2 regions of the Microbacterium californiense genome follow, and region 2 is predicted to be linked to the other one. Evidence: predicted binding sites of a transcription regulator. Region 2 holds the regulator's gene; the other holds the start of a gene.
What was found. Region 2 encodes LexA, which represses DNA repair genes until DNA is damaged. Its sites were predicted from a motif close to TCGAACANNTGTTCGA; they were not measured.

Region 1 (7,064 bases), on a different contig from region 2:
CGGTCGTCAAGCACGTCACCCGTCAAGCGCGGCCGGAGTACCGCGCCGACGTGCAGGAGGCGATCGAGCCGCGCAAGAAGGAGGTCGACGAAGACATCGGCGACGACCTCGAACTGCTGCTCGCGGCGGCCGAGCTCGTGGTGTCGACCCAGTTCGGCTCGACGTCGATGCTGCAGCGGAAGCTGCGGGTCGGATTCGCCAAGGCCGGTCGCTTGATGGATCTGCTCGAATCCCGAGAGATCGTCGGGCCGTCCGAGGGCTCGAAGGCGAGGGACGTGCTCGTGACGGCCGAACAGCTGCCCGGCGTCATGGCGAAGCTCCGCGGAGACGACGCCGCTGCCGCCCCGTCGGCATCCGCCGCGACTGCGCACGCTCCCGCAGCGGATCCCGTGGAGGCGCAGTTCCAGAACCTGCCGGTCGTGGAGGCGGAGGGCGATGAAGACGCCTGGGGACTGACGGGGCGCGACTGATGGCGATCCCGCGTCAACTGCCGAACGCGATCACGATCGCGCGGATCCCTCTCGCTATGGTCTTCCTCGTCCTCCTGCTCCTCGGCGGGACGTACGGAATCCCCGACATCGGCCTGCGCTGGGTCGCCGGAGCGCTCTTCGTGCTCGCGATCTCGACGGACTGGGTCGACGGCTATCTGGCCCGTCGTCACGACATCGTGAGCGACTTCGGGAAGCTCTGGGATCCGATCGCGGACAAGCTGCTCACGGGAGCGGGTTTCATCGGTCTCGCCGTGCTCGGCGAGGTGTCCTGGTGGATCGTCGCGGTCATCCTGGTGCGCGAGTGGGGAATCACGGTGCACCGCCTGATCGTCGTCAAGGAGCACGTCGTCGCCGCGGCCTGGATGGGCAAGCTCAAGACCGCCGTGCAGGCGGTGGCCCTCTCGTGGGCGCTGCTGCCGCTCCACGTGCTCATCGGCATCCCGCTGTGGACCCTTGTGACCGCCGTGCTCATGATCGCGGCGCTCGTGCTGACGATCGCGAGCGGCATCGACTATGTCGCCGCCCAGATGCGGGGCCGTCGGGCCCAGCCATGAGCGCCGCCCGGTCGGCGGTGAACGAGCTTCGACGCCGAGGGTGGACGCTGGGCGTCGCCGAATCCCTCACCGGCGGGAGCCTGAGCGCCGAGTTCGTGTCGGTGCCGGGTGCCTCGACGGTGTTCCTCGGAGCCGTGGTCGCGTACGCGACGCCCGTGAAGCACTCGCTGCTCCGAGTGGATGCGGAACTGCTGCGTCAGCACGGGCCGGTGCATGCCGAGGTCGCCCGTCAGATGGCGGACGGTGTCCGCAGAGCGGTGCGCGTGGACGGGGCGGATGCCGACGTCGGCGTGTCGACGACGGGGATCGCCGGCCCCGGCTCACCCGACGGGCAGCCTGTGGGCACGGTGCACATCGGCCTCGCGCTCCCGGGGCGTCTGCTCAGCGCCGCGCATCTCTTCGAGGGCGACCGGGCGGAGATCCGCGCACGCACCGTCGACGCGGCGGTCGAGCTGCTCGTCTGCGCGCTCGAGGAATAGCCCGGCCGACACCGCGGTTGTAACATTCGTGCTCACATTCAAACCACAGAGTGCAAGGGTAGATTGTGTGAAGGTCGGCGAGGTTATACTGGCCATCCCAACGGGGGAGACCCCGACCGACAGATCGGGGAGGAGGTTCCGATGATTCTTGTACGACAGGAAATCGGCGATGTGCTGAGGGACTTCCGGCTGCAGAAGGGGCGCACCCTTCGTCAGGTCGCGAGCAAGGCCTCCGTGGCGCTCGGCTACCTGAGCGAGGTCGAGCGCGGGCAGAAGGAGGCGTCGAGCGAGATCCTCGCCTCGGTTGCCGATGCCCTCGACATCCCGATCTCGACGATCATGCGCGAGGTGGGGGATCGCATCTCCGTCCTCGAGGGCATCCAGGTGTTCCCCGACGTCGTTCCCGACGATCTGGTCGCCTCGGTCGAGCCCGAGCTGTCTCTGCACTGACGCGAGCCGATGGTTGCGGATGCGTCGTAGTGAGTTCCTCCGCGCCGTCGAAGCGGAGTTCCCCGGGCGCTCGTCCGCCCTTCTCGAAGACCTCGTCCTGACGGCTCTCGAGGGGCGCACGGCGAAGGTGGCGCTGTCGGACGGCGCTCCGCCCCGCGACATCTGGCTGGCGCTGTGCGAGGAGATGGACGTCCCGGAATCGCGTCGGCATGGCGTCGGACGGTTGGAACCGCGCAGGCGCTGATCGTCCAAGGTTTCGAACCGACGGCATGGGACTGCGGCAGGTTCGGCGTGTCGTCGAAGATGTGTTCGATATCGGCGTAGTGTTCTGCACAGTGGTTCGAACGACCGATTTCTCCACTTCTCGCGGATACCTCCTCGCAATGTCGGAGGCCCCTCGTACGGTGAAGACATGGCCGCTGAGCCATACGCCTTGTCGGAGAGTTGCTCCCAGCCGGGAGCGCCGCGACAGCCTACAGGCGGCACCACGCGAGCATTAGGAGCACGACATGCCATCTCCCGCCGACCGCGAGAAGTCCCTCGAGACCGCTCTCGCCCAGATCGACCGCCAGTTCGGAAAAGGATCCGTGATGCGGCTCGGCAGCGACGAGCGCGCTCCTGTCGCCGTCATTCCGACCGGCTCCATCGCCCTCGACGTCGCGCTCGGCGTCGGCGGTCTGCCGCGTGGTCGTATCGTCGAGATCTACGGACCGGAGTCCTCCGGTAAGACCACCCTCACCCTGCACGCGATCGCCAACGCCCAGCGCGCGGGCGGCATCGCGGCGTTCATCGACGCGGAGCACGCGCTCGATCCTGACTACGCCGCCAAGCTCGGCGTCGACATCGACGCCCTGCTCGTCTCCCAGCCCGACACCGGTGAGCAGGCGCTCGAGATCGCCGACATGCTCGTCCGCTCCGGGGCGATCGACCTGATCGTCATCGACTCCGTCGCGGCCCTCGTGCCCCGTGCAGAGATCGAGGGTGAGATGGGTGATTCTCACGTCGGTCTCCAGGCCCGTCTGATGTCGCAGGCGCTGCGAAAGCTCACCGGTGGCCTGAACCAGACCAACACCACGATGATCTTCATCAACCAGCTGCGCGAGAAGATCGGCGTCTTCTTCGGCTCGCCGGAGACCACGGCCGGTGGTAAGGCTCTGAAGTTCTACGCCTCGGTCCGCATCGACATCCGTCGTATCGAGACCCTGAAGGACGGGACCGACGCGGTGGGTAACCGTACCCGGGTGAAGATCGTCAAGAACAAGATGGCGCCGCCCTTCAAGCAGGCGGAGTTCGACATCCTGTACGGCGTGGGCATCTCTCGCGAGGGAAGCCTGATCGACTTCGGCGTCGAGCACGGCATCGTCAAGAAGTCGGGTTCCTGGTACACCTACGACGGCGACCAGCTCGGACAGGGGAAGGAGAACGCACGGACGTTCCTCCTCAAGAACACGGATGTCGCTCTCGCCATCGAGACTCAGATCAAGCAGAAGCTCGGTATCGGCGGACCGGCAGCGGCCGCTCCGGCCGATGAGCTCGCCGAGCGTCGCCCGGCTTGACCATGACAGGTGAGAACGGGGGCGGGCCGCGCGATTCCGAGCGGCTCGCCCCGGTCATCCCCCTCTTCGGCAAATCGGCGCGTGCCGCCAGTCCAGGTTCCGTCTCGCCGTCGACGGTGGCCCCGAAAGACACACGGAACGAGGTCGACGCACGCCATGTCGACTCGTCGGCGGGCTTAGGGCGCTCCACCGCACCGGTCGCCGCTGATGGCCCGTCCTCACCGGACCGCGGATCGGGTCGCACGGAGCGCTCCGGCTCTCCGATCTCGCGTCACCCCGCTCGCGGCGCCAAGGGCGAGATGGGGATCCCGCCTCTGCGCGCACTGCAGGGAGTTTCTTCCGCGGCGAGCGAGGGAGAGGACGGAGATCCGGCTGCTCGCGACCCCGAGGAGCTGCGCGCAGCGGCCGAGGAGGCACTGGTCCGAAAGCTCCGCACGCGCCAGCTCTCGGTGTCGGAGGCGCGTCAGGTCCTGCGAACGCAGGGCCTCGGCGGGCCCGACGTCGACGACGTGATCGACGACTTCCTGCGCCGCGGCTATCTGGATGACGAGTCCCTCGCCCAGGCATTGGTCACGGCAGGGATCGAGCGGAAAGGGCAGGGGCGTGTCGCTCTGTCCCGAGCCCTCGCGCAGCGGGGCATCCCCCGCGAGGTGGCGGGGGCAGCCCTGGATGAGCTGCCCGACGACGACGCGGAACGAGCGCTGGAGTACGCGAGGACGAAAGCGCGGTCGTTGACGAGACTCGATCACGACACCGCCCTACGCCGCCTGGTCGGTCAGCTGTCGCGCCGAGGCTACGGCGGTTCGGTCGCGATGAACGCCGCCAAGACGGCGTTGACGGAAGCATCGTTCGGTTCGGGGCGGACCGGCGTGCGCTTCGTCGACTCCGACTGACCGTTCGTGAGGCGACCGATCCCGCGCTCGTACAATGGAGCATCATGACTATTCCGCGCAGTGAACCGACGATCATCGGCGCCTCGTCGGCAGCGATCGACGTCGACGGGCGGCAGCGCTCCTACGAGGTCCGCACGTTCGGGTGCCAGATGAACGTGCACGATTCGGAGCGGCTCTCCGGCTCGCTCGAGAGTGCAGGGTACGTGCGCGCCGAAGCGGGCACCGAGGCCGACGTCGTCATCATCAACACCTGCGCCGTCCGAGACAACGCGGCGGGGAAGCTCTACGGCACCCTCGGGCAGCTGGCGGCGGTGAAGCGGCGGAAGGACGGCATGCAGATCGCCGTCGGCGGGTGCCTCGCGCAGATGGACAAGCAGACGGTCATCGATAAGGCGCCCTGGGTCGACGTCGTGTTCGGAACGCACAACATGGGGTCCCTGCCCGGTCTCCTCGAGCGGGCACGGCACAACGGCGACGCCGAACTCGAGATCCTCGAATCCCTCGAGGTCTTCCCGTCCACGCTGCCGACCAAGCGCGATGCCGCGCACAGCGGTTGGGTGTCGATCTCCGTCGGCTGCAACAACACCTGCACGTTCTGCATCGTGCCCAGCCTGCGCGGCAAGGAGAAGGATCGGCGCCCCGGCGACATCCTGAACGAGATCCGGCTGCTCGTCGAGGACGGCGCGATCGAGGTCACGCTCCTGGGGCAGAACGTGAACTCGTACGGCGTCGAGTTCGGAGATCGGCAGGCCTTCAGCAAGCTGCTGCGTGCCGCCGGCGAGATCGACGGCCTCGAGCGCATCCGCTTCACGAGCCCCCATCCCGCGGCGTTCACGGACGACGTCATCGATGCGATGGCCGAGACCCCCAACGTCATGCCCCAGCTGCACATGCCGCTGCAGTCGGGGAGTGACCGCATCCTCAAGGCGATGCGGCGGTCCTACCGGAGCGAGAGGTTCCTGGGGATCCTCGAGCGCGTGCGGCAGCGGATGCCGGACGCCGCGATCACCACCGACATCATCGTCGGATTCCCCGGGGAGACCGACGAGGATTTCGAAGACACGATGCGCGTCGTCGAACAGTCGCGCTTCTCCGGCGCGTTCACCTTCCAGTACTCCATCCGGGAGGGCACCCCCGCCGCGACCATGGAGGACCAGGTTCCGAAGGCGGTGGTCCAGGAGCGCTACGACCGTCTCATCGCGCTGCAGGAGCGCATCTCGCTCGAGGAGAATCAGAAGCAGGTCGGCCGCGAGGTCGAGGTCCTGGTCTCGACGGGGGAAGGCAAGAAGGATGCCGAGACGCACCGTCTCACGGGCCGCGCCGAAGACAACCGGCTGGTGCACTTCGAAGTGACCCCGGGGTCGGACCTTCCCCGCCCGGGCGACGTGGTGACGGTCACCGTCACGCACGCGGCGCCCTTCCACCTCCTGGCGGACGACCCTACGGGCACACCGCTCCGCATCCGGCGCACGCGCGGCGGAGACGCCTGGGATCGCGCGCAGGCCGAGTCCTGCGCGGTTCCTGCGCCGTCCGCTCCGGGAGGTTCGCGCGCGGTGTCGCTCGGGCTGCCCACCCTCCGCGTCGGAGTGTGAGCGGGGCCGTCGAGATCCCCGGCTCGGAGACCTCTCGTCTCTGGGCGGTGGTCGGCGCCACGGGCACCGGCAAGAGCGACCTCGCGCTCGACCTGGCGGAGCGTCTTCGCGCACGCGGGAATCCGGCGGAGATCGTCAACGCCGATGCCATGCAGCTCTACCGCGGGATGGACATCGGAACGGCCAAGCTGTCTGCCTCGGAACGCCGAAGCGTCCCGCATCACCTCCTCGACGTGCTCGACGTCACGCAGGAGGCCGCGGTCGCGTGGTTCCAGCCCGCAGCGCGAGCGGCGGTCCGCGATATCCAGGCTCGTGGAGGCGACGCCATCCTCGTCGGCGGATCCGGGCTGTACGTCTCCAGCGTGGTGTTCGACTTCCGCTTCCCGCCGCGCGATCACGCCGTCCGCGCCCGATTGGAGGCGGAGCTCGAGGAGCACGGTGCGTCGGCTCTGCTCGAGCGGCTCCGTGCTGCGGACCCGGAGACCGCCGAGCGCATCGACCCGAAGAACGGGCGACGCATCGTCCGGGCGCTGGAGGTGCTCGCGCAGGGGAGCGCGACCCATGGCGCCGCGCTCCCTAGCGAGCCCGTGCTCTGGCAGCCGCGTACCCGACTGATCGGGGTGCACGTCGACCGGGCGGAGCTCGTGGCGCGGCTTGACGCACGGGTCGAGAGGATGTGGGCGGCGGGAATCGTCGACGAGGTCGCCGACCTCCGTGCGCAGGGCCTCGAGAGCGGAGCGACGGCCCGCAGAGCGATCGGCTACGCCCAGGCTCTGGGACAGCTGACCGGGCTCCTGAGCGAACGGGAGGCGATCGCCGAGACCCAGGCCCTCACCCGCCGCTACGCCCGGCGACAGGTCTCGTGGTTCAAGCGCTATCCTTCCCTCGAGTGGTGGCGGCATCCGATCGACGTGGACGAGCTGATCGAGGGCTAGTCGAATGTCGGCGGTCGCTGGCACCCTGGGGCCATGACGACCCACTATTACACCGCCTCCAGCCTCGACGGGTTCATCGCGACGACCGAGCACTCGCTCGCCTGGCTCATGAAG
Region 2 (7,064 bases):
AGGCGGCGAGAGCCGCGCGCACGGCCTCGACCGGGATCGGCCGCGCCGCGGCATCCCACCGCTGCATCGTTTCGACCGAGGAGAAGACCGGCTGCACGCGCCGGCCGTCGGGGGCCGCGACCGTCACGATCGAGAGCTCCTGCGTCTTGTCGACGGTCAGTCCGCTCGGGGCCACGCCCTCCTCGCCCTTCTCGGCGACGAGCGGGATCAGCACGCGAGACCGGCGGAACGCGTCGACCACCTGCACCTGGCTCCCCGTCCCCGCGCGGAAGTCGTGGAGCGCCGCCCGCAGCGCGGGATCGGCCGAGCCGTCGTCGGCCGTGTGCGGGTTGGCCTCGAAGCTGCGTCCCGCCCAGGGGACGCCCGCGGAGTCGCCGGCCTCGTGCGAACCGCGGTCGTGCGAGCCGTGGTCGCCGACGCCGTCAGTCTCCGGCGACATCCAGCGCCTCGGCCAGCGTGAAGGCTCCCGCGTACAGCGCCTTGCCGACGATCGCGCCCTCGACGCCGAGCGGCACCAGGGCGCGGAGGGCGATGATGTCGTCGAGGCTCGAGATGCCGCCCGACGCGACCACGGGCTTCGGGGTGCGGGAGGTCACCTCGCGCAGCAGGTCGAGGTTCGGACCGCGCAGAGTGCCGTCCTTCGTCACGTCGGTGACGACGTACCGGCTGCAGCCCGCGTCCTCCAGGCGGTCGAGGACCTCCCAGAGGTCGCCGCCCTCCTGGGTCCAGCCGCGCGCCGCCAGCGTGGTGCCGCGCACGTCGAGCCCGACGGCGATGGCCTCGCCGTAGCGGCTGATGACGTCGGCCGCCCACTCCGGGTTCTCCAGCGCGGCCGTGCCCAGGTTGATGCGCGTCGCACCGCTCTCGAGAGCGGACTCGAGCGTCGCGTCGTCGCGGATGCCGCCCGAGAGCTCGATGTTCACACCGCGGTACTGCTTGATGACCTTGCGGAGGAGGCCGGCGTTGCTGCCGCGGCCGAAGGCGGCGTCGAGGTCGACCAGGTGGATCCAGCTCGCGCCCTGCGAGACCCATTCCCCCGCCGCGTCCACAGGGTCGCCGTAGCTGGTCTCGGTGCCCGCCTCGCCCTGCGTGAGCCGGACGGCCTTGCCTCCGGCGACGTCGACCGCGGGGAGCAGGGTGAGCGAGGGGGACTGCGCGAAGTCGTTCATGACGTCCTTGGGTGGAGGGGTTCAGGCCCGTTCGGGCACGAGAATCGAGGGTACTCCGCGGTCGGGCGCGCCTCAAACCGCGCCCGACGAGCTCAGAGGCTGCGCGTCCAGTTGCGCAGCAGGCGGATGCCGGCCTCGCCGGACTTCTCGGGGTGGAACTGCGTCGCCGACAGCGGACCGTTCTCGACCGCGGCCAGGAACGGATCGCCGTAGGTGCTCCAGGTCAGCACGGGCTGCGGGAACGGAGGGATCACGTCGAGCTCCCACGACTGCGCGGCGTAGGAGTGGACGAAGTAGAACCGCTCCTGCTCGATGCCGTCGAAGAGGATGCTGTCCTTCCCCGGCGTGACGGTGTTCCAGCCCATGTGCGGCAGGACCGGCGCGTTCAGCTCGGTGACGGCGCCCGGCCATTCGGCGAGACCCTCGGCATCCTGTCCGCGCTCGACGCCGTGCGTGAAGAGCACCTGCATGCCCACGCAGATGCCGAGCACCGGGCGCCCGCCCGCGAGGCGGCGATCGATGATCTCGTCGCCTCCGTGCGTCCGCAGCGCGTCACGCACGGCCGCGAACGCGCCGACGCCGGGCACGACGAGCCCGTCGGCCTCAAGGGCGACCTCGCGGTCGCGGGTCAGCACCGCATCGGCTCCGGCGGCGGCGAGGGCCTTGACCGCCGAGTGGACGTTGCCGGACTCGTAGTCGAAGACGGCGACCCGGGGCGTGCGGCTCACAGTGCGCCCTTCGTCGACGGGATGCCCTCGACGAGTGGGTCGGGGGCCTTGGCCTGGCGGAAGGCGCGCGCGAAGGCCTTGTATTCGGCCTCGGCGATGTGGTGCGGGTCGCGGCCGCCCAGCACGCGGACGTGCACCGTCAGCGCGGCGTTGAAGGCGATCGCCTCGAAGGTGTGGCGCACGAGGGATCCCGTGAAGTGGCCGCCGATGAGGTGGTGCTCGAAACCGGCCGGCTCGCCCTCGTGGACGAGGTAGGGGCGGCCGGAGATGTCGACGACGGCCTGGGCGAGCGCCTCGTCGAGCGGGACGAGCGCGTCGCCGTAGCGGGAGATGCCCGCCTTGTCGCCGAGCGCTTCGCGGATGGCCTGGCCGAGGACGATCGAGATGTCCTCCACGGTGTGGTGCGCGTCGATGTTCGTGTCGCCCGAGGCGCGGACGGTGAGGTCCGTGAGCGAGTGCTTCGCGAACGCGGTGAGCATGTGGTCGAAGAACGGCACCGAGGTGTCGATGCGGCTCGCGCCCGTGCCGTCGAGGTTCAGTTCGAGCTCGACGGTGGACTCCGACGTGCTGCGCACACGGCGGGCGGTGCGCGGGGTCAGGGATGAGGCGCTCATACCACCGATTCTATCGAGGCCAGGGCGTCGAGGAACGCCGTGGTCTCGGCCTCCGTGCCGGCGGTGACGCGGAGGTGCCCGGGGATGCCGACGTCGCGGATGAGCACTCCGCGGTCGTACAGACGATGCCACGTCGCCTTCGGGTCGGCCACCCCTCCGAAGAGCACGAAGTTCGACCACGACTCGTGCGGGGTGTAGCCGAGCGCCTCGAGGGTGGCGGTGATGCGATCGCGCTGTCCGACGATCTCGTCGACCATGCCCAGCATGACGTCCGCGTTGCGGAGCGCCGCGGACGCCGCAGCCTGGGTGAGCGCGCTCAGGTGGTACGGGAGCCGCACCAGACGGAGGGCGTCGATGAACGCGGGATCCGCGGCGAGGTAGCCCACGCGCGCGCCGGCGAACGCGAAGGCCTTGCTCATGGTGCGGGAGACCGCCAGCCGGGGCCGCCCCTCGAGCAGCGTGAGCGCGGACGGCGCATCGCGGGGGGCGAACTCCTGATAAGCCTCGTCGACCACGACCACGCCACGCGCGGCCTCGTAGACCGCCTCGACGACGTCGAGTCCGAGCGGAGTGCCGGTGGGGTTGTTCGGGGCGCAGAGCAGCACGACGTCGGGATCGACCTCCCGCAGCTGCGCCACGGCATCGTCGGGGCTGAGGGTGTAGTCGTGGTCGCGCCGCCCGGCGACCCAGCGTGCCCCGGTGCCCTGCGCGAGCAGCGGATACATCGAGTAGGTCGGCGCGTAGCTGAAGACCGTGCGACCAGGACCGGCGAAGGCCTGCAGGATGTGCTGGAGCACCTCGTTCGACCCGTTGCCCGCCCAGATCTGCGACGCGTCCAGGCCGTGGCCGAGGTAGTCGGCGAAGCCTTCGCGCAACGCGGTGAACTCGCGGTCGGGGTACCGGTTCACGTCGCGCAGCGCGACGGCGATGTCGTCGAGGATGTCGCTCGCCACGGCATCCGGGACCGGATGCGTGTTCTCGTTCACGTTCAGGGCGACGGGAAGAGGGGCCTGGGGTGCCCCGTACGGGGTGAGGCCCCGCAGATCGTCGCGAAGCGGCAGGTCATCGAGGGAAGCAGTCACCCCTCCATGCTAGGACGGACGTCGGGCGGCATCGTCGAAGGGCGGTCCCTCGCCGGCCGGCTTCCCGCGATCAGTGCGAGAACTCGGTGGGGATCGACAGCTCCTGGCCGATCTGCAGCGTGCCGCCCTCGAGCACGTTGAGGCGCGTGATCTCGCCGATCACCTCGCGCGGGTCAGCCTCGGGCGCGACGGTCTCGGCGATCGACCACAGGGTGTCGCCGGGCAGCACCGTGACGGTCTCGAAGGTGACGGATGCCGCGCTCTCCCCCGAGGCGAGGGCGCTGCCGCCGCTCAGAGCCGCGAAGGCGATGCCGCCGGCGAGCGGGACGGCCGCGAGGGCGAGCAGCACCCGGCGTCCGCGGGGCGTCAACCGAAGGCGCGTCGGACGCGCGGGGACGACTGCTGCGGTGCCGAAGGTGATGGTGCTCATCTCGTTCTCCTCTGCCTCTCCTCCGTGGACCGGAGGTCGTCACCGCCGGAGACGGTGACCACGTTGGCGTAGCGTTCGCATCCACCCCTCGGCCGGGAGCGGTGGGTGCGAAGCTACGTTCCGAAGATATCTTCGAATTCGAACATCTGTCAAGCTTTCTTCGAATCGATGTCGGGCGATTCCCCGACACGCTCGAACAGATATTCCCGTTCGGTCGAAATCTCGGATACGGTTTCGATACAGACAGCCCATCACGGGCCACCGACATTCGAACGACGACGTCGGATCCGCGCACTCAAGGAGCACGATGAGCGAGATCACCGCCCCCGACCCCGAGGCGCAGCGCACGCGTCGTCGCAAGAGCCTGAGCCCCAAGCAGATGGCGATCCTCGAGGTCATCCAGGCCTCGATCGCCCAGCAGGGGTATCCGCCCAGCATGCGCGAGATCGGCGACGCGGTCGGCCTGAAGTCGCTGTCGAGCGTGACCCACCAGCTGGGGCAGCTCGAGCTCAGCGGGTACCTGCGCCGCGACCCCGGCAAGACCCGGGCGATGGAGGTCCTGATCGATCTGCCGGGCGCCAGCACCGAGAACCCCGCCGACATCGCGACCCCCGTCGGCGACGCGGCCCTCGTCCCGCTCGTCGGACAGATCGCGGCGGGCGTGCCGATCACCGCGGATCAGCACGTCGAGGAGATCTTCCCCCTTCCCCGCCAGCTCGTCGGCAAGGGCGACCTGTTCATGCTGAAGGTGTCGGGCGAGTCCATGATCGACGCCGCCATCTGCGACGGCGACTGGGTCGTCGTGCGTTCGCAGAACACCGCGGAGAACGGTGAGATCGTCGCCGCCATGCTCGACGGCGAGGCGACCGTGAAGACCTTCCGTCGACGCGACGGCCACACCTGGCTGCTCCCCCGCAACTCCGCCTTCGAGCCCATCCTCGGCGACGAGGCGGTCGTGCTGGGCAAGGTCGTGGCGGTGCTCCGCGCCGTCTGACCCCGGGCCGGACGACGACAGAACCGCCCTCCCCGTTCGTCGGGGAGGGCGGTTCTCGTGGGGTCGGTCAGACCGCGACCGCGACGTCCTCCCGCACGCGACGGGTGGCCTCGACGATGTTCTGCAGCGAGGCGGTGGTCTCGTCGTAGCCGCGGGTCTTCAGACCGCAGTCGGGGTTGACCCACAGCTGGCGCGTCGGGATCTCCTCGACCGCGCGACGGAGCAGCGACTCGATCTCCTCGACCGCCGGAACCCGGGGCGAGTGGATGTCGTAGACGCCCGGGCCGATGCCGTGGTCGAAGCCCGCCTCGGCGATGTCGGCCACGACCTCCATGCGGCTGCGTGCGGCCTCGATCGAAGTGACGTCGGCGTCGAGGGCGCGGATGGCGTCGATGACGACGCCGAACTCCGAGTAGCAGAGGTGCGTATGCACCTGCGTGCCGGCCTTCGCGCCACCGGTCGAGAGACGGAAGGACCGCACCGACCAGTCGAGGTAGGCCGGCTGGTCGGCCTTCTTCAGGGGCAGCAGCTCGCGCAGTGCCGGCTCGTCGACCTGGATGATGCCGATGCCGGCCGCCTCCAGGTCGGCGATCTCGTCGCGCAGGGCGAGGGCCACCTGATTCGCCGTCTCGCCCAGCGGCTGGTCGTCGCGCACGAACGACCAGGCGAGGATCGTGACGGGTCCCGTCAGCATCCCCTTCATGTGCTTGGTCGTGAGCGACTGCGCGTAGGCGGACCAGCCGACCGTGATCGGCGCCGGACGCGACACGTCTCCCCAGAGGATGGAGGGACGTGTGGCGCGCGACCCGTAGGACTGCACCCAGCCGTTCTCGGTCACGGCGAACCCGTCGAGGTTCTCCGCGAAGTACTGCACCATGTCGTTGCGCTCGGGCTCGCCGTGCACGAGCACGTCCAGGCCGAGGTCCTCCTGCAGCGAGACGACGCTGGCGACCTCGCGGCGGAGGAAGTCGTCGTAGTCCTCGGCGGGGATCTCCCCTCGGGTGAAGCGGGCGCGTGCGCGCCGGATGTCGCCCGTCTGCGGGAAGGACCCGATCGTGGTGAGCGGCAGGACCGGCAGTCCGAGAGCCTCCTGCGCACTCTCGCGCTCCGCGTAGGGGACGCGGGAGAAGTCGGCCTCGGCCAGGTCGCGGGCGCGCACCGAGCCGTCACGCACGCCGGGTGCCGCCAGGCGGTCCGCGAGGGCCGCGGATGCCGCGTCCAGCGCGTCGGCGATCGCGGGCCGGCCCTCCGCGAGGCCGCGCGCGAGGGTGACGACCTGCTCCACCTTCTGGTCGGCGAAGGCGAGCCACGACACCAGGCGCGCGTCGAGACGGGACTCGTCGGCGACGTCGTGCGGGATGTGCAGCAGCGACGTCGAGGGCGACGCGGCGACCGCTGCGGCCCCCAGGCCGCGCAGCGCCTCGAGCTTGTCGAAGGCCGCCGCGAGGTCGCCGCGCCAGATGTTGTGGCCGTCGACGACGCCGCCCACGAGCACCTTGTCCGAGAGGCCGGCCGTCGCGGCGGGGACGCCGCCGCGGACGAGGTCGACCGCGATGGCCTCGATCGGCGCCGCGGCGAGCACGGGGAACACCTCGCCGAGATCGGCGTAGGGCGCCGCGACGAGGATCGCCGGGCGCGTCTCGGCCTCGCCGAGGACGGCGAGGGCGCGTTCGGCGGCGGCGGACAGCTGGGCGACGGATGCCGGGAGCGACTCGCTCACGAGGGCGGGCTCGTCGAGCTGCACCCACTGGGCACCGGCGTTCTTCAGGCGCGCCAGCAGGTCGACGTAGACCGGCAGGAGGTCGTCGAGCCGCGACAGCGGATCGAAGCCCTCGGGCGCGGCATCCGAGGCCTTGGCCAGCGCCAGCAGCGTGACCGGCCCGACGATCACGGGCCGCGTGACGAACCCGGCCGCGACGCCCTCCGCGACCTCGCGGACGAGGCGGTCGCTCGAGAGCGAGAAGCGGGTCTCGGGGCCGATCTCGGGGACGAGGTAGTGGTAGTTCGAGTCGAACCACTTGGTCATCTCGAGCGGGGCGCGATCGCC

Region 1: a site for LexA is predicted at 2,272-2,287, ahead of recA (recombinase RecA). Genes of this name have one in related genera too.

The regions. Positions count from the first base shown of each region.
Region 1 covers NZ_JBFOKQ010000001.1:378,292-385,355, reverse strand. The annotation lists gene AB3M82_RS01930 (DNA translocase FtsK) at 1-470, shown strand, start outside; gene pgsA (CDP-diacylglycerol--glycerol-3-phosphate 3-phosphatidyltransferase) at 470-1,045, shown strand; gene AB3M82_RS01920 (CinA family protein) at 1,042-1,524, shown strand; gene AB3M82_RS01915 (helix-turn-helix domain-containing protein) at 1,666-1,974, shown strand; gene AB3M82_RS01910 (DUF3046 domain-containing protein) at 1,994-2,218, shown strand; gene recA (recombinase RecA) at 2,484-3,530, shown strand; gene AB3M82_RS01900 (regulatory protein RecX) at 3,830-4,423, shown strand; gene miaB (tRNA (N6-isopentenyl adenosine(37)-C2)-methylthiotransferase MiaB) at 4,468-6,015, shown strand; gene miaA (tRNA (adenosine(37)-N6)-dimethylallyltransferase MiaA) at 6,012-6,950, shown strand; gene AB3M82_RS01885 (dihydrofolate reductase family protein) at 6,984-7,064, shown strand, end outside.
Region 2 covers NZ_JBFOKQ010000002.1:309,906-316,969, forward strand. The annotation lists gene AB3M82_RS12775 (SseB family protein) at 1-439, opposite strand, end outside; gene priA (bifunctional 1-(5-phosphoribosyl)-5-((5-phosphoribosylamino)methylideneamino)imidazole-4-carboxamide isomerase/phosphoribosylanthranilate isomerase PriA) at 423-1,169, opposite strand; gene hisH (imidazole glycerol phosphate synthase subunit HisH) at 1,262-1,897, opposite strand; gene hisB (imidazoleglycerol-phosphate dehydratase HisB) at 1,894-2,511, opposite strand; gene AB3M82_RS12795 (histidinol-phosphate transaminase) at 2,508-3,593, opposite strand; gene AB3M82_RS12800 (LysM peptidoglycan-binding domain-containing protein) at 3,664-4,023, opposite strand; gene lexA (transcriptional repressor LexA) at 4,331-5,017, shown strand; gene metE (5-methyltetrahydropteroyltriglutamate--homocysteine S-methyltransferase) at 5,085-7,064, opposite strand, start outside.